Regions from separate parts of the Thioalkalivibrio sp. XN279 genome, predicted to be linked through region 2. Evidence: predicted binding sites of a transcription regulator. Region 2 holds the regulator's gene; each other region holds the start of a gene.
What was found. The regulator sigma-54, encoded in region 2, starts transcription at its own class of promoters, with help from an activator protein. The targets are predictions, from matches to a motif close to TGGCANGNTNCNTGCTT.
Positions count from the first base shown of each region.

Region 1: a site for sigma-54 is predicted at 4,071-4,087, ahead of flgA (flagellar basal body P-ring formation chaperone FlgA). Genes of this name have one in related genera too.
Region 3: a site for sigma-54 is predicted at 3,686-3,702, ahead of G8346_RS14645 (PEP-CTERM sorting domain-containing protein). Genes of this name have one in related genera too.

Region 1 covers NZ_JAANBD010000001.1:33,251-38,820, forward strand. Annotated here, with positions in the region: gene G8346_RS00180 (flagellar basal body rod protein FlgF) at 1-89, opposite strand, end outside; gene flgE (flagellar hook protein FlgE) at 104-1,321, opposite strand; gene G8346_RS00190 (flagellar hook assembly protein FlgD) at 1,349-2,017, opposite strand; gene flgC (flagellar basal body rod protein FlgC) at 2,020-2,451, opposite strand; gene flgB (flagellar basal body rod protein FlgB) at 2,455-2,856, opposite strand; gene G8346_RS00205 (chemotaxis protein) at 3,088-4,002, opposite strand; gene flgA (flagellar basal body P-ring formation chaperone FlgA) at 4,164-4,904, shown strand; gene flgM (flagellar biosynthesis anti-sigma factor FlgM) at 4,970-5,278, shown strand; gene G8346_RS00220 (flagellar protein FlgN) at 5,299-5,570, shown strand, end outside.
Region 2 covers NZ_JAANBD010000029.1:263,516-269,085, reverse strand. Annotated here, with positions in the region: gene G8346_RS14135 (sulfate permease) at 1-720, opposite strand, end outside; gene G8346_RS14130 (peroxiredoxin) at 789-1,325, opposite strand; gene rapZ (RNase adapter RapZ) at 1,400-2,284, opposite strand; gene G8346_RS14120 (PTS sugar transporter subunit IIA) at 2,304-2,780, opposite strand; gene hpf (ribosome hibernation-promoting factor, HPF/YfiA family) at 2,810-3,127, opposite strand; gene G8346_RS14110 (RNA polymerase factor sigma-54) at 3,251-4,696, opposite strand; gene lptB (LPS export ABC transporter ATP-binding protein) at 4,706-5,431, opposite strand; gene lptA (lipopolysaccharide transport periplasmic protein LptA) at 5,428-5,570, opposite strand, start outside.
Region 3 covers NZ_JAANBD010000028.1:110,560-116,129, forward strand. Annotated here, with positions in the region: gene G8346_RS10180 (PEP-CTERM sorting domain-containing protein) at 183-788, shown strand; cyclic di-GMP riboswitch class I at 966-1,051, shown strand; cyclic di-GMP riboswitch class I at 1,205-1,292, shown strand; gene G8346_RS10185 (putative Ig domain-containing protein) at 1,467-3,329, shown strand; gene G8346_RS14645 (PEP-CTERM sorting domain-containing protein) at 3,768-4,322, shown strand; gene G8346_RS10195 (fibronectin type III domain-containing protein) at 4,701-5,084, shown strand; gene G8346_RS10200 (plasmid stabilization protein) at 5,199-5,453, shown strand; gene G8346_RS10205 (PIN domain-containing protein) at 5,460-5,570, shown strand, end outside.

The sequences.
Region 1 (5,570 bases), on a different contig from region 2:
CTGGCGTTGGCCAGGTTGTGGCTGACGCCGGCCTGCGCGAGCATCGTCTCGCGCGCGCCGGTCATCGCCAGGTAGATCATGCGGTCCATTCAGCGCGTCCTCATCAACGCAGGTTGATGATGGTCTGGGTGATGGCGTCGGCGGTGCTGATCACCTGGGCGTTCGCCTGGAAGTTCCGCTGCGCCGTGATCAGGCCGACCAGCTGCTCGGAGAGATCCACGTTGGAGCCCTCGAGGCCGCCCGACTGCACCTGGCCGAAGCTGCCGGCGCCGCCCGCGCCGAGCACCACCTCGCCGGCGGCGAAGCTGTCGCCCCAGGCGTTGTTGCCCAGCTGCTGCAGGCCCTGCGGGTTGGGGAAGTTCGCCAGCGCCAGCTGGCCCAGGGCACGCGACTGGCCGTTGGTGAAGCGCGCCAGCACCACGCCCGAGGTGTCGATGTCGACGCTCGACAGGCGTCCGGTGCTGAAGCCGTCCTGCGTCAGCGCCGTGACGTTGCTCACGCTGCCGAACTGCGAGGCCGAGGTGAAATCGAACTCGATATCGAGCGGCGTGGCGCCGTTGCCCGGGTCGAACGTGCCGAAGCCGACCGGGGCGGCGGGACTGGCGAGGGTGCCGTCGGAGTTGAAGGTCATCGGCTGGGTGTCGGGCAGCACGTTGCCGTCCACGGCCACGCGAGCTTCCCAGGTCAGCGCGCCGGTATTGCGGAAATACAGCGTGGCGGTGTGCGACTGGCCGAGCGAATCGTAGGTCGTGAGCGAGGTCGTGTAGCTGAAGGTCTCCGGATCCGCCGGATCGAAGGCGACGCCGCTCAGGTCTGTCGCGTCGGCGCGCAGGTTCAGCGTGGCGGACACCAGCGAGGTGGCCTGGGGTGCAGCCTCGCTGCCGTCCAGCACCAGGTCGCCCAGCACGCCGGTGCTGAAGATGCTGCCGTCGGCGTTACCCGGCGGGTAGGCCTGCAGCCGCTGGCCGGAGGAATTGACCACGAAGCCGTCGCGATCGACCTTGAAGGCGCCGTCGCGACTGTACACACGCGAGCCGCCTTCGCTCAGCACGAAGAAGCCCTGGCCGTTCAGCGCCAGGTCGAGGTTGTTGCCGGTGAAGTCGATGTTGCCCTGGCCGAACTGCTGGGCGACGGAGGAAAGGCGCACGCCGGTGCCGATGGCATTGCTGGCGATCCCGCTGAAGGAGTTCGCGAACACGTCGGCGAATTCCGCGCGCGACTGCTTGAAGCCCGTGGTGCTGGCATTCGCGATGTTGTTGCCGGTCACCCGGAGGTCGGCCGAGGCCGCGTTCAAGCCACTCAAGGCAGTTCTGAAAGGCATGTTCCTGTACTCCTGGAATAGGGGTCGTTAACCGATCTGGCGCACTTTGCCGAGGTCGACCTCGCCGAGGCCCGTCACCGTCAGTGACAGCCCGCCCGTGTAGCGGTCGATGCTGACGCTCTCCACGCCGCCGCGGACCAGCGTGTCCAGCGACAGCGAGGTGTCGCCCTGGCGCCCGACCGCACGCAACTGGTAGAAGCCCGGCGCGGCAGGCTCGCCCTGGGCGTCGGTGCCGTCCCAGTGGAAATTCGCTTGCGGGCCGCTGCCCGCGGCCGCCACGGTGGTCACCAGGCGGCCGGCGAAGTCATACACGCCCACCACCACGTCCCGCGCGCCTTCCGGGTTGTCGACCGCGCCGGTGACCGTGCCCGCGGGAGGCAGCCAGGCCTCCTGGGCCGGCACGTAGACCTGGCGGCCGACGAGGGAGGCCGCCTGCAGCGCCTGGTTCGAGGTCAGCGAGCCGGCCAGCTCCTTCAAGGATTGTTGCATGTCCTCGATGCCGGACACGGTGCCGAACTGCGCCAGCTGGCCGAGGAACTCGCCGCTTTCGAGCGGCTTGAACGGATCCTGGTTGCGCAGCTGCGTGACCATCAGCTCGAGGAACTGTTCCTGGCCGAGCTGGCCCTGCTTCGGCTCGGCCTTCGGCTGGCGCAGCAGGCCGGCCTGTTCGAGGGTATTCGTGTCGATCGTGCTCATGTTCAACCCCTGCCGAGCTGCAGCGTGCGCAGCATCAGGTCCCTGGTGGTGGACAACACCTCGACGCTGCTGGAGTAGCTGCGCGAGGCGGAAATCATGTCGGCCATCTGCTCGACGGTGTTGATGGCCGGGAGGTAGACGTAGCCGTTCTCGTCGGCGAGCGGGTTGCCGGGGTCGTGGCGCGCGACCGGCGGCGCCTGGCTCTCGACGATCCCGGTCACGCGTACGCCGGGCGCCGACTGGGCCTGCGGCCCGGCGCCTGCGGTGGCCTGCTCCAGCGTCGCCGCGAACACCGGGTGCCGGGCGCGGTACACCGCCTCCGGCGTGCTCGCCGCCGTGTCGGCGTTGGCGAGGTTGCTGGCGATGGTGTTGAGCCGCGTGGACTGGGCGCTGAGCGCCGAGCCGGAGATGTGGAAAATCTTGCCGAGGTTCATGGCTTACTCTCCCTTGAGGGCCTTGCGCAGCCCGTTGATGCGGCTGTTGATGAAATCCAGCGACGCCTGGTAGCGCACGGCGTTCTCGGCGAAGGCAGCGTGCTCGAGCTGGCTGTCCACGGTGTTGCCGTCCAGCGCCGCGTGGTTGGGCACGCGGTACATCATTTCGGCGGGACCGCCGGGCTGGCCGGAGCCGGTGGAGATATGCCCCTGTCGCGTCGTGGCGAGGGCCATGCCCTGTTGCCCGGACGCCTGCGCCAGCGCGGCGCGGAAATCGATATCGCGCGCCTTGAAGTTGGGCGTGTCCGCATTGGCGATGTTCGCCGCGAGCAACTCGACGCGCTTTGCGGCGACGGCAAGCGCCTGGGGGTGAATGCCGAGGGCGCGGTCTGTGATGGAACTCATTGCTACCTTCCCGTGCTGGCCGTCCACGCGGACGGACTCGGGAAACACAAAGCAAGGCCCGTGCCAACGGAACTAAGTCACTGCAAGCAAAAGGTATTTTTCGCCGCCGCGGGCGCGGGCCCGATGCTCGACGATTTTTTGACGCGGGGGATGGACGTCAGCGGCCGTACTGCGCCCTGCGTGCGGCGCGCCCTTGCCGGGCGAGCGGCAAGAAGTTGCCGCCCGGTGAATTCAGCGGCGGCAGGCGAGCTGCTCGACGACGGCAGAGGCCAGCTCGTCGGGCTGGAACTTGGCAAGGAAGCGATCGGCGCCGGAGTTGCGCGCGCGATCATCGTTGGAGCGGCCGCTGAGGGAAGAGTGCAACAGGATGTGCAGGCCGCTCATCCGGCTGTCCTCGCGCACGCGCGAGACCAGCGTATAGCCGTCCATCTGCGGCATCTCGATGTCCGAGATCAGCATGCTGACGCGCTCCTGGAGGGGGCCGAGCTCGGCCCAGGTGCGCAGCTGTTCGAGCGCCTCGGCGCCATTGTTCTTCAGCACGCAATCCAGCCCCAGGGCGCGCAACGCGCGCTGCACCTGGCCCCGGGCGACCGAGGAGTCGTCTGCCACCAGCACCGGCGGCAGCCCGGCGGCAAGAACCTGCCGCGCCTCTGTCGACAAGGCGCTGGATACTGACTGCTCGGACTTGGCGACCATGGCCAGCACGCGCTCGACGTCGAGGATCTCGACCATCTCTTCTGCGACGCTGGTGATGGCGGTGACGAACCCGGCCCCGCCCTTGCTCGGCGGCGGCCGTACGGACTCCCACCGGGTCGAGACGATCCGGTCGACGCGGGACACCAGCAAGCCCTGCAGGGAGCGACTGAACTCGGTCAGGATCACCAGCCGGTAGGGCGTCGGCACCGCCGGCGCCTGGCCGATGGCATGGGCGAGGTCGATCACCGGCACGGCGCGGCCCCGCAGCGACGCGATGCCGGCGACGACCTCATGGGCGCCAGGCATCCGGCGCAAGGGCGGGCAGTACACCACCTCGGTCACCTTGTGCACGTTGATGCCGTAGAGCTGCTCGTCGGCGAGCCTGAACAACAACAGCTCAAGAGGCTGAGAGCTGGTTTCGACCTGCGCGCGAGCGTTGGAGCGTGTCATGCGTTGATCCTCTGGCACCCGCTACAACTGATCGGCCGGCTGCCCGGTTACTTGAGCCTGTCGCGAGTTGGCACGCACCGTGCATGTCTACCCGCGGTAACGACGGTTTAGTGACGGTTTTTGGTGACGGTCCAGCGATGCAGCACAGACTCCTCTTATTAATGGCTTGCTTGCTCGGGTTGCCGGGCGCGCTCGCAGTCACGGCCCCGACTGCGAGCGCTGCCCCGGCAACCCAGCCTCTCGAATCCATCGCCGCTGCCGCGCAGGCCCGGCTGGAGGCGGAGGCGGCGCGGCGATGGGGGTCTGACCCCGCGACCGAGACGGAGGTCCGGATCAATCGGCTCGACGCGCGACTGCGCCTGCCGGCCTGCGCCACGGCACTCAGCACGGTGTTGCCGCCTGGCACGCGTGCCATCGGCGCAGTCGCCGTCGGCGTGCGCTGCGCCCGGCCCGCATGGTCGGTGTTCGTGCCCGGGCGGATCTCGGTGCAAAAGCCCGTCGTGGTCACCGCCGTGTCCCTGCCGCGCGGGGCGGCGCTGGCCCGTGGCGACCTCGTGATGGAACGGCGCGACCTGAGCACCTTGCCCGCCGGGTACCTCGCGGACGCAGAGGCGCTGGTCGGCCAGACGCTGCGTCGGCCGCTGCAGGCGCGCACCGTGCTGTTGCCCGGCATGGCCGCTGCGCCGAAGCTGGTGGCGCGAGGCGAGCGCGTGGCGCTCCAGGCGGGAGGCGGGGGCATCGCGGTCCAGGTCGAGGGCGAAGCGCTGGCCGACGGCGCCCTTGGCGAGACCGTGCGCGTGCGCAACCTGGCGACCCGGCGGGTCGTCCAGGGCACCGTGAGCGGCCCACAACGGGTGGTCGTGGGCCTGCCGGGGATAGGCAAAAATGTGAACCAGCCCTAAAGTTTCTGCCCGCAACGCCGACAACCTCCCTGCAGAAGGGCTTATTTGCGTTTCGGGGCCAGAAAATGAGTAATGAAATCAAGAGCCTGATCTCAGGCGAACCGCGTCGTAGCGGCGTGGTGGGCATGGGACCGCCAGGCAAGAACAACGCCCAGGCACAGGATGCCGGGGGTCGGCCGCCGGCCGTCGAGGAAAAAGTCACCCTCACGGAGACGGCCCGGAAGCTTTCCTCCCTCGCTGCCGAGGTGGGTCGCGACACGCCGGTGGACGAGGCCAAGGTCGCCCGGCTGCGGGCGGAGATCGAGTCGGGCGATTACCAGGTCAATGCCGAGGCCATCGCCACGGCGCTGTTGAAGTTCGAACACGACGCCTGAGACAGGCGGGACTGACTGCCATGCAAGAGCAACCGGCGGGCCATGTCGCCATGACCAGCACGATCAACGCACTCAGCAACTGTGCGGAGATCCTCGATGCCCTGGTGGCCACGCTGCTCGGTGAGCAGCAGGCGTTCACCGAGCGGGATACAGAGGCGTTGCTGGCTGTGGCAGAACGCAAGCGCGCCCTGCTGGAAGACCTCAAGCGCTCGGCGCCCTGCCTGGTGGCGTTGCCCGAGGCGCCTCGCGTGCTGCGCGAGCGTATCGAGCACAGCTTCGAGCGCTGCCGGGA
Region 2 (5,570 bases):
GGCGCCGACCAGCGGCACGCGTTCGAGACCGAAGACCATCACCGCGGCCGCCCCCAGTGCGAGCACCAGCACCGGCATCAGCCGTCCGGTGACGGCCTGTATCCTGCGGCCGGTCCGCGTGGTGCCGGTCGCCGCCAGCAGCAGGACCAGCGCCACGCCGCCGACCGCCAGCGTCTGCACGTTCAGGATGCTGGCGCGCGCGCCCAGGTAGGCGACCATCTCGTGTGGCTGCAGGCCCGTGGGCAACTCGATGCCGGCGAAATGACGCAGCTGGTCCGCCATGATCACGACCGCCGCGCCGCTGGAGAACCCGGTCAGCACGGGCTGGCTGAGCAGGTTGGCGAACACGCCCATGCGCAGCAGGCCCATGACCAGCAGGATCAGGCCCGACAACGCGGCCAGGATCAACGCCGCCGCGACCGGGTCGATGCCGGCGCCCGCGCTCGCCGTCGCGCTGGCGACCATGATCGCGGCCACCGAGGTCGGTCCCACCGACAGGTCACGGCTGGTGCCGAGGATGGCGTAGAGGATCGCGGGCAGGATCGAAGCGTACAGGCCCACCACCGGCGGCAGGCCGGCGACCATGGCGTAGGCCAGGCCCTGTGGCACCAGCAGGATGGTGGTGATGGCCGCGGCCGAGAGGTCTCCCGCGAGGTCCTGCCGGGTGGTGAGGCGGACCCAGTGGACGATCGGGAAGAACTTCAATGCTCGGGAGGGCACGGCTCGCAGCCTGTCAGGCAAGAGCCTGCACGATAGTCAAGGTGTCGCGCCCGGGCAAGCCGGGGACGCTAGCTCCCCGCCGCCAGCGCCTCGATGTCGGCGAGCACTTCGGCGGAGTGAGCGTCCACGTCGACTTTCTCGTAGTGCCGCGCCACGGCGCCATCCGGCGCAATGAGAAAGGTCTGGCGGCTGGCCAGCTTGACCACGCCGAAGTTCTTCAACACGCCGTACTCGCGCGCCACGGCCCCGTCCTCGTCCGCCAGCAGGGTGAATGGCAGGCCGTGCTTCTCGGCGAAGGCCCGGTGGCTCTCCACGTCGTCCAGGCTGATGCCGACGATCTCGGCGCCGAGGCGGCGGAAGGCAAAAATGTTGTCGCGGAACTCGCAGGCCTGGGTGGTGCAGCCCGGCGTGTCGTCCTTGGGGTAGAAATAGAGCACCAGCCACTTGCCGCGGTAGTCCTCGAGGCGATGCGTCTCGCCGGCCTGGTCCCTGAGTTCGAAAGACGGCGCGGGGGAGCCGGCCGCCGGGGATGCCTGGGCGGGGCCGGCCAGCAGCAGCGCCGGGGCCACGAGTGCGAGCAGCAGGGTACGGAGTATGGCGGTCATGGCAGGTCCTGCATGGGTGTTGTGAGGCGCTTTCGCCCGGGCCGGGGGCACGGATTCGGCGCCCGCGGGGACGGTCACTGCTCGTTTTCCAGCCGCTCCAGCGAGGCATGTCGCACGGTGACGCCGGGGAAAGCCTCGCGAAAGTGTTCAGCGAGGCGCTCCACGATATACACGGAGCGGTGGCGCCCCCCGGTGCAGCCGACCGCAACTGTCAGGTAACTGCGGTTGGCGGACTCGATGTCGCCGATCCATCTGTCGAGGAAACGCGTCATGTCGCCGATATAGGCTTCCACGGTCGGGCTTGCGGCGAGGAATTCGGCCACCGCAGCATCGCGCCCCGTGAGCGGGCGTAGATCCGGTTCCCAGTAGGGGTTGGGCAGGAAGCGGGCGTCGAAGACGAAATCGGCGTCCTTGGGCACGCCCTCGCGGAAGCCGAAGGACTCGAACTGCAGCGAGAGCTGGTTGCGCGGCTGGTCGGCCACCTTGTTGCGGATGATGTCGCGCAGCTCGTGCACGCTCGTGGCGCTGGTGTCGAGCACCAGGTCCGCGGCTTCGGCCAGCGGCGCCAGCAGTTCCTGCTCGTACTGGATGGCGGAGGCGAGCGTGCGGTCGCCGGCCTGCGCCGGTGTATGGGGGTGGCGCCGGCGCGTATCCAGGTAGCGTTGCACCAGCACGTTCTCGCTGGCGTGCAGGTAGATGAGTTGGCAGCGCAGCCCCCGTCCGCGCAGCTCATCCATCAGGCTGCGGATGACCGGCAGGTCCTCCGCTCGCGGGCGCGCATCCAGCCCGATGGCCAGGCGCTCGAACTTGGCATCCTCGCTGCCGACGAGCTCGCCCACCACCAGCGACAGCAGGCGCGCCGGGACATTGTCGAGGGTGTACCACTGCAGGTCCTCGAGCATGGCGAGCGCCACGCTCTTGCCCGAGCCGGACAAGCCGCTGACGACTACGAGTTCCATCGTCGGCGCGGCATGGCTGTCATGCCGAGGCGGCGTGTGACTTGTCGTGGTTCACGAGCAGGTCGTACAGCGCGCGGCTGGAGCTCGCCCGCCGCAGCGCCGCGGCCAGCACGTGGTCGCCCAGCCCGGTGGCGATATTGGAGACCTCCTCGTGATGGCAGCCCACGTCGTCCTCGGGGACGGGCACCAGCAGCCCGAAAATGAGGTCGACCGGCTCCCGGTCCGGCATGTCGAAGTCGATCGGCCTGGACAGCTTGAGGAAGGCGCCGACCGGCGCTTCAATCTCGGACAGGCGCCCGTGCGGGATGGCGATGCCGTTCTCGATGGCGGTGCAGCCCAGCTTCTCGCGCGTTATCAGGCTCTGGAACACCTCGCCCTGGTCCAGGTCCGCCGCGGACGAGAGCATCTCGCTCAGGATGTCCAGGGCGTGTTTCTTGCTGCGCGCTTCGACATTGCCGAGCACGCGGCCTGGTTGCAGCAGGGATTCGAAAGTCATCTGGATGCTCCGGGGCGGGCCCGCGGTGGTCAGGCGTTGCGCGGGCGTCCCACGCCGTTGTGATGGTCGGTCAGCTTGTCCTTGTGCCGCCGGACCTGGCGATCGAGACGGTCCGTCATGGCGTCGATCGCAGCATACATGTCTTCCTCGACCGCCGCCGCATGCAGGGTGTCGCCTGCCAGGCGCAGCGTGGCCTCGGCCTTGTGCTGCAGTTTCTCGACGGTGAGGATGCAATGGACATCGATCAGGTTGTCAAAATGCCGGATGACCTTGTCCATCTTGCTGTACACGTAGTCGCGCAGCGGGTCGGTGATGTCGACGTGGTGACCGGTCATGTTGATCTGCATTTGCTTACCCCTTGGGAGTGGTGGAGCCGGCCCGTCGGGCGGCCCGCGGTTCACTTGTATTCTAGTAGCAGCTTTCGCCTGCTGGCTAGGGCGGATTGAGCGCTCCGCGCGCCGCGCCCGCGGTCAGCGGATGGCCACGCGGCGACGCTCGTTGGAGGACGGAAACCCCATGGATTCCCGGTATTTGGCCACAGTGCGGCGCGCCACCTCGATGCCCTCGCCGACGAGTATACGGGTCAGCGCGCTGTCCGAGAGCGGCTTGGCCGGGTCCTCGTCGGCGATCAGCTTGCGGATGCGCGCGCGAATGGCGGTGGAGGAGACGCTCTCGCCGTCGCTGCCCGATACCTGGCTGGAAAAGAAATAGCGGAACTCGAACACGCCCCGCGGCGTGTGCATGTACTTTCCGGTCGTGGCACGGGAGACGGTCGACTCGTGCAGTTCGAGCGCCTCGGCGATCTCGCGCAGCACCAGCGGGCGCATGCCCTGCTCGCCGCGCTCCAGGAAGTCCTGCTGATGAGCGACGATGGCACGAGCCACGCGCAACAGGGTCTCGTTCCGGATCTCCAGGCTCTTCACCAGCCAGCGCGCCTCCTGCAGCTGGCTGCGCAGGGTCGAATATTCGCCGCTGCGGCCGAGAGAGCCGGCGTAGGCGGCGTTGACCCGCAGCCGTGGCGCAATGGCGGGGTTAATCTCCACCTGCCAGGTCTCCTCGACGCGGCGTATGAACACGTCCGGGACGATGTACTCGGGCGGGCGCGAGTCGGCGGCGCTGCCGGGGCGCGGGCTCAGGGAACGCAACAGGGCGACGGCGGTCTCCAGCTCTTCCGGGTCGCAACCGAGGCGGCGGCGGATGGCGGCGTAATCCTGCTCACCGAGCTCCACCAGGCATTCGGCGGCGAGACGGCGCGCCAGGTCGAGCCCCGGGGTGTCCGGGGCGAAGGGTGACAGCTGCAGCAGCAGGCACTCGCACAGGTCGCGGGCGCCGATGCCGAGGGGGTCGAAGCGCTGCACGCAGGCCAGCACCCGCTCCACCTCGTCGATATCCGTATGCAATTCCGGTTCGAGGTTGGCGCAGATCTCCTCCAGGCTCTCCTGCAGGTAGCCGTCGTCGTCGATCGCGTCGACGATCATGGTGGCGATCGCCTTGCGGTCGCCCTCCGGCAGGGCGACGTCCAGCTGGGCCATGAGATGCTCGCGCAACGAGGTGCCGCTGGCGTCGGCGTAATCGCGCTGTTCGTCGCCGTCGTCGCGGCTGCCGCTGCTGTAGCCCGTGGTGTAATCCGGTACGTCGGCGTAGGGCAGGTCCTCGCGGAAATCGTCGCCCGAGGCCTGTTCCGGGGCGGCTTCCTGGCCCTCCCGCGCGTTCTCCGTGGACCGCTGCTGCTCGCCTTTCGGCGGCGCCAGCTCGAGCCCGTCGTCCATCTCGAGCATGAGGTTCTTCTCGAGTGCCTCGCGCAGCTCGGCCTGCAGGTCGAGCACCGGCAGCTGCAGCAGGCGGATGGCCATCTGTAGCTGGGGCGTCAGCGTGAGCTGCTGACTGAGCTTGAGTTGCAGCGACTGCTTGATCATGGGTGGCGTCTAGAGGCGGAAGTGCTCGCCGAGGTAGACCTCTCGTACTTGCCTGTTCGCAAGTATCTCATCCGCGGACCCGGAGGCGATGACCTCGCCGGCGTTGAGGATGAAAGCCCGGCCGCAGATGCCCAGCGTCTCGCGCACGTTGTGGTCGGTGATGAGCACGCCGATGCCGCGGTCGCGCAGGTGCCCGATGATGCGCTGGATGTCCAGCACCGAGATCGGGTCGACGCCGGCAAAGGGCTCGTCGAGGAGGATGAAGGCCGGTTCGGCCGCCAGGGCGCGGGCGATCTCCACGCGGCGGCGCTCGCCGCCGGAGAGGCTGAGGCCCTTGCTGTCGCGGATGTGGCCGATGCTGAGTTCCTCCAGCAGCTCCTCGAGCAGGTTGCGCCGGCCGACCTGGTCGAGGTCCTTGCGGGTCTCGAGCACGGCGAGGATGTTCTGTTCCACGCTGAGGCCGCGGAACACCGAGGCTTCCTGCGGCAGGTAGCCGACGCCGAGCCGGGCGCGCCGGTGCATGGGCAGGGAGGTCAGGTCCTTGTCGTCCAGCAGGATGCGGCCGCTGTCGCAGGGCACCAGGCCGACGATCATGTAGAAGGCGGTGGTCTTGCCGGCGCCGTTGGGGCCGAGCAGTCCCACCACTTCCCCGCTGGAAATGGACAGGGTCAGGGAGCGCACCACGGTGCGCGAGCGATAGCTCTTGGCGATGCCCTCGGCACGGAGGGTCTTCACGGTGTCGGCTCCGGCTCGCGCGGTGCCTCGTCGTCCTGGCCGTCCTGGCCGTCCTGGTTGCCGTCTTCCGGCGGCGTGATGATGATGCGCACGCGCTCCGTGCCTTCCTCGTCCGCGCTGGCGATGAGGCGGTCCTCCG
Region 3 (5,570 bases), on a different contig from region 2:
CGCCTCGGGCCGCGCCTGAGACCCTGTGTCCAAGCAATTGTTTGAAAACCGGTTTTTTCTCCCTGGCGCGACCAGCAAAGCTGGCATGCGATATGCATCTCTCCTGGTGAGGGCTGGAGTTTCCAATCTCGAATAACAAACGCTCCGACCCGCGGTTAAAGGACAGACCGGAGGGTCACTTCATGAAAACCAGGACGATGATCTTTCAATGCATGCTCGCGGGCGTGGCGCTGCTGCTTTCCGGCCACGCGCTGGGCGCCTTGAGCCCGATCTCATGTGATGGGACGCCAGGCGCGAAGGCCAATACTGAGATGCCCGATTCATGCGCGATCGGGACGCTCAGCAACGATTCCGTCGCCTCCGAGACCAGCGCCGTCAATGGCCTCTTCCAGGGCGCGGGCGACCCGCTCCTGTTCGTCGGCAAATACGACCAGAAGACGGGGTATGACGAAGTGGTGCCGGGCTTCACGCTGAGCGCCGGCATATCTGACGACGAGGACTGGGATTATTTCTTCTCGCTGGTATCCATTTACTCCGGCACGGTCGATTTCGCGCTCATGGTGAAGCAGCCGGACGAGAATAGCCCGCCGTTGAACGAGTATGTGGCCTACTACTGGAGCGGCCTCACCCTCGACATCGAAGGGTTCTACAACAGCTTCAAGGGCGATTACTCCCACATCTCCGCCTTCATCCGCGGCGTGGACGTGCCGGTGAGCGAGCCGGCGCCGTTGGCGCTGCTGGGATTAGGGCTGGTGGGCGTCGCGCTACTGCGTCGTCGAGCCACCTAGGCTCAAGATTCGAGACGAACCACAAGCGCCTCCAGGAAATCCCTGGAGGCGCTTCTCTTTGCCTTTCAATAACTTTCGGGGGTCAGACCCCCCAAACCACCCGATAAATGCAGGAACCGTGACGCGGGTCACGAAAAACCTTTGCTTTTCGGCGCGCCGCTCTGCTACTTTCACCCTCGCTGACAAGGGCAAACCCGCCGAAAGGTGGGGACGCAAAGCCACCGGTCTAAGGGACGAAGTCCTACGACAGCGGGGTTGCCAAGCTGAGGTGCCGCCACACTCCCCTCCCCCCGGCGCCCTCGACTCCCCAGGCAACCCCCTGCACAGACGCCGCCCAAGGACCACGCCTCGAGGCGGTTTGCCCTGTGTCGGTAAGACCCGGCGACGGGATCTGTGAAGACAACAGAAGTAGGGGCCACTGAAAAAGGCAAACTCACCGAAAGGTGAGGACGCAAAGCCACCGGTCTAAGGGACTCCAAATCCTACGATAGCGGGGCTGCCAGGAATCATGGAAAGAATCGGCACACAATTGAGGCTGACACACCGGCAACGGTTCAGCAGCCACTTTCCAAGCCCGGCGCGTTCTCGCCGGCGCAGCACGACGCTACGCCATACGCACTGCACTGCCTCCCGTGAGTTGAACTTTTCCGTGGCCATGTTGCGAAGCGAGGTTTCGCCATGGCTATTCGGACCGAACATGTAAAATCAGCGCTCGGCGCGCTGGCCGTCTCTCTCCTGATGACCGTCGTTGGTTGCGGCGGTGAGGACGGCGGCGGGACTGGCAGCCTCATTTCCTCCGTTGCCAACCCGCCGCCGTCGGGCGTGAACCCCGACGAGATTTACGAGACCCGCGTCACCGGCAGCGTCGGCGATGGGCCGATCGTGGGCGCACGCATGCGGGCCCGCTCCAGCTCCGGGCAGTTGCTGCTGGAGACCGAAAGCAGCTCCACCGCCGATTACGACATCGTCATCAAGGCGCGCGGCAAAGACTACGCGCTGACAATAGAAGCGGACCAGGGCATCGACCTGGTGACCGGCATGGCGCCGGACTTCCGGCTCGTGACCGCGATCTCGCGCCCGAACAACCGCACCGTCAGCAACCTGAACCCCTTCACCACGCTGATCTTCGGCGCCGCCCAACGCGCCGGCGGTCTCAACGACACCAACGTAGCGACGGCCCGAGAGGCCGTGGTCAAGCGCTACGGCTTCGGCCTCGACGCTGCGATCGTCCCGGATCCCGCGGAAACCCCGATTGACGAGAACAACGTCCACGTCATCGTCAAGACCAGCGAAACGCTTGGCGAAATGATACGCCGCACTCGCGACGCCATGGTCGTCACCGGCGCCAACATCGACGGCGACACCGTGGTGGACCGCCTCGCCGCCGACCTGGTCGACGGCTGGATCGACGGCCAGGGCGCCTCGGGCGTCGACGCCCGCACGGCCGCGGTGGCGAACGTGGCGAGCGCCGCCGTGCTGCTGCAGGCCATGACCAATCGGCTGCACGTGTACGGTTACGATGCGACGACGGCGATGGACAGTGCCATCCAGCAGGTGCGTCCCGATACCCCCGCCGCAAACAACAGCGCGAACGTTGCCATCCCCGCCTCCGCCCTCGAGCAGGCGATGCGCTCGCTGCGGGCCGCGAAGGTGCTGAGCGACGACCCGCGTATCGACGAGACCATCGTCGTGCTGCAGGCCGTGGCGCCTGGCGCGCTGCCCGCCGACCTGGCCGCCGCCCTGCCCGCCGAGATCGACACTGTGCTGGAAGTGGCGACGCTCGACGCGGCCTATGCCGACGAGACCCAGCTGAGCGCCATCAATGCCGCCGGCCGCAGCGAAGCCCCAACGAACAATACCGAGCCCGAGCCGGACCCGAACGAGTCCACCGATCCGACCGATCCGGGCGACCCCACGGATCCTGGCGACCCGGCCCCAGAGCCCGACCCGGAACCGGCTCCTGAGCCTGATCCGAATCCGACGCCGGCACCGGCGAACAACCCGCCGACCATCTCCGGCACGCCGGGCACCAGCGTCGAAGTCGGCACGGCATGGAGCTTCCAGCCCACCGCCTCCGACCCGGATGGCGACGCCCTGACTTTCTCGGTGAGCAACAAGCCGGCCTGGCTGAGCTTCGACAGCAACACCGGCCGCCTGTCCGGCACGCCGAGCTCGAGCAACGTCGGCACGCACCTGCACATCATCATCAGCGTCACCGACGGGCAGCAGAGCGTGAGCCTGCCGGCCTTCGACCTGGTGGTGAGCGAGGCCCCGCCGCCGGCGACCGGCTTCGCCAAGCTCAGCTGGACCGCGCCGACCGAGCGCGAAGACGGCACGCCGCTCGAGGGCGTCGGCCACTTCACCATCTATTACGGCACCAGCAGCAGCAACCTCAGCCAGTCGGTGCGCGTCGACGGTTCGCTGACGAGCCACCAGATCGACGACCTGCCGGCCGGCACCTGGTACTTCGCCGTGACGGCGACCGACACCGCCGGCCTGGAAAGCGCCAAGTCGGCCGTGGCGAGCAAGACGATCGGATAACAGGACAACTTCCCAGTTCCGGGAGCAGTGCAACCGCCGCAAGGCGGGTTCCCTTCGACGGGCCGCGCAAGCGGCCCGTTTTTTAATGCACTTACGGGGGTCAGACCCCCGTAAGTGATTGTGACCTATGTCATGTCGAGGGGTCTTACATACGCGAAACGCCCCGCAGCGCCCTGCCGGCGTCCCGAAACGCGGAACCCGCGCAGGACACGTGACGCCCGTCACAAGTCGCGCGCCGGTTTCGTTTCGGTAGCGCGCTCGGGGCCGAATCGGGGCCGTCGGGCAACCTGACAAACGCATTCCGACAGCCGGCTCAAGACCCCGGGAATGCCTGGGTTTTGTGGCTACTCGCCGGTTGGCACGATCCCTGCAGTTCCCTACCCAGAAACCAAATTCATCGGCACGCCCCGAGCCCGAATCAAGCTGGAGACAATGGAAATGAAGAGCCTTCGCACCCTGGGAATCGCCTGCGCACTGACGTTCGCCGCATCGGCCGCACACGCCGCGGTCATCGTGGACCTCAACTCCACCACCACCAACGGCCCGAACGACATCAACAACGGCGTGACGTTCAACACCGCGCTGACTGACATCATCGATGTCACCCAGATCGGTATCCTGGACGGCGGCGCCTACGACGCCTGGAACGCCTGGGGGCGGAACGAGAACTGCAACAACGACGGCATCTGCACCAAGGGCTGGATCAACAACTGGTCCTACTTCATCAACGGCGACACCAGCACCGCCACGCTGGTCTCGGATGGCGTGCGATACGCGACGGCGGCCGCGGCGCTGGCCAACGCGGTGCCGGTCGCACCATTCACCGGCATTTCCAGCATCACGTTCTTCATCTCGGACAGCTATTACAAAGACAACGTCGGTGGGATCTCGCTGAGCGTCGATGTCATGCCGGCCAAGGTGCCGGAGCCGGCCACCCTCGCCCTGCTCGGCGCCGGGCTGCTGGGCTTCGGGCTGCGGCGGCGGAAGAACTGAGGTGGATTGACCCTCGCTTGGGGGAGGGGGCCTGACCCCCGTCGGCGCGAGCCGGCGGGGGTTTTTCTTTGATTTGCGCAAATCCCGCGCAACCCGCTCGATGGCCGTCGGGACGGAACGGCGCTGCCGCCTTTCAGTTTTACATATTCTGACCAAGCTGATCCGTGCGATAGCTCACCAAGACTCTGAACCCGAGCGTCCGAATCTCGACAAATAATCAGGTTAATTCTCCAACCAGCTGTTTCCAAACGATCTACCCGAGCCTAGACAGCCAGTGATCGACGCTATGTACGCAAGAAACAGTTGTTTGACTTCTCCGGCGCTGGTCCAATCCGCGGCTTTTCCACGCCCGACAACCGCTGGAGAACCCCCGAGCCTATGTACCAATCTACAGCCCGGATCTTGCTCTTCCCTGCCCTGCTGCTGGCGCTACTGTCCCTCCTCGCCTGCGACGCCGATATCCTCCCCCCTGAAACCGACCTCGCGACCCACAACCCGACCGGGACGGGCAACGCCACGCTGAGCTGGCAGCCGCCGACCGAGCGCGTGGATGGCTCGCCGCTGACGAAGCTGTCCGGCTACCGGATCCTCTACGGCCAGCAGTCGCGCCGCTACAGCTACAGCATCGAGATCACGAACCCGGGCCTGACGCGCTACTTCATCGACGGCCTGAGTGAGGGGTGGTGGTATTTCGCCATCGTGGCGATTGACAGCCAGGGGCTGGCGAGCGCGGAGTCGGCGGAGGCGAGCACGAGGATCTGAAGCGCCACGGGCCGAGCCCCTCTCGCTCACATCGGCATCAATTCGGCTTCTTGACATTTGCATGCAAAAAGACAAATTGCATGCATCGCTTCTGCCTGCCGCGAGGCCCCGATCATGGCCATGATCACCGTCCGCAACCTGCCCGACGCCGTGCACCGCGCCCTGCGTGCACAGGCGGCACGTCATGGCCGCAGCACGGAGGCCGAAGTCCGGGCCATCCTCGAAGACGCCGTAAAGCCGGGGGTACGGGTCAAGCTGGGCGCCCTGCTCGCCGAGATCGGCCGGGAAGCGGACTTGAGCGAGCGCGAATTCGCCACGCTGGAGGAAGCCCGGGGCCGGGCGCCTGCCACGCCGCTGTCGATCAACTGAGCCGTAATGATCCTGGTCGACACCAACGTCATCTCCGAGCCGTTGCGCAATGCGCCCGAGGCACGTGTCGTCGCGTGGATCGACGCCCAGCCGCTGGAAACACTGTTACGGTCCACG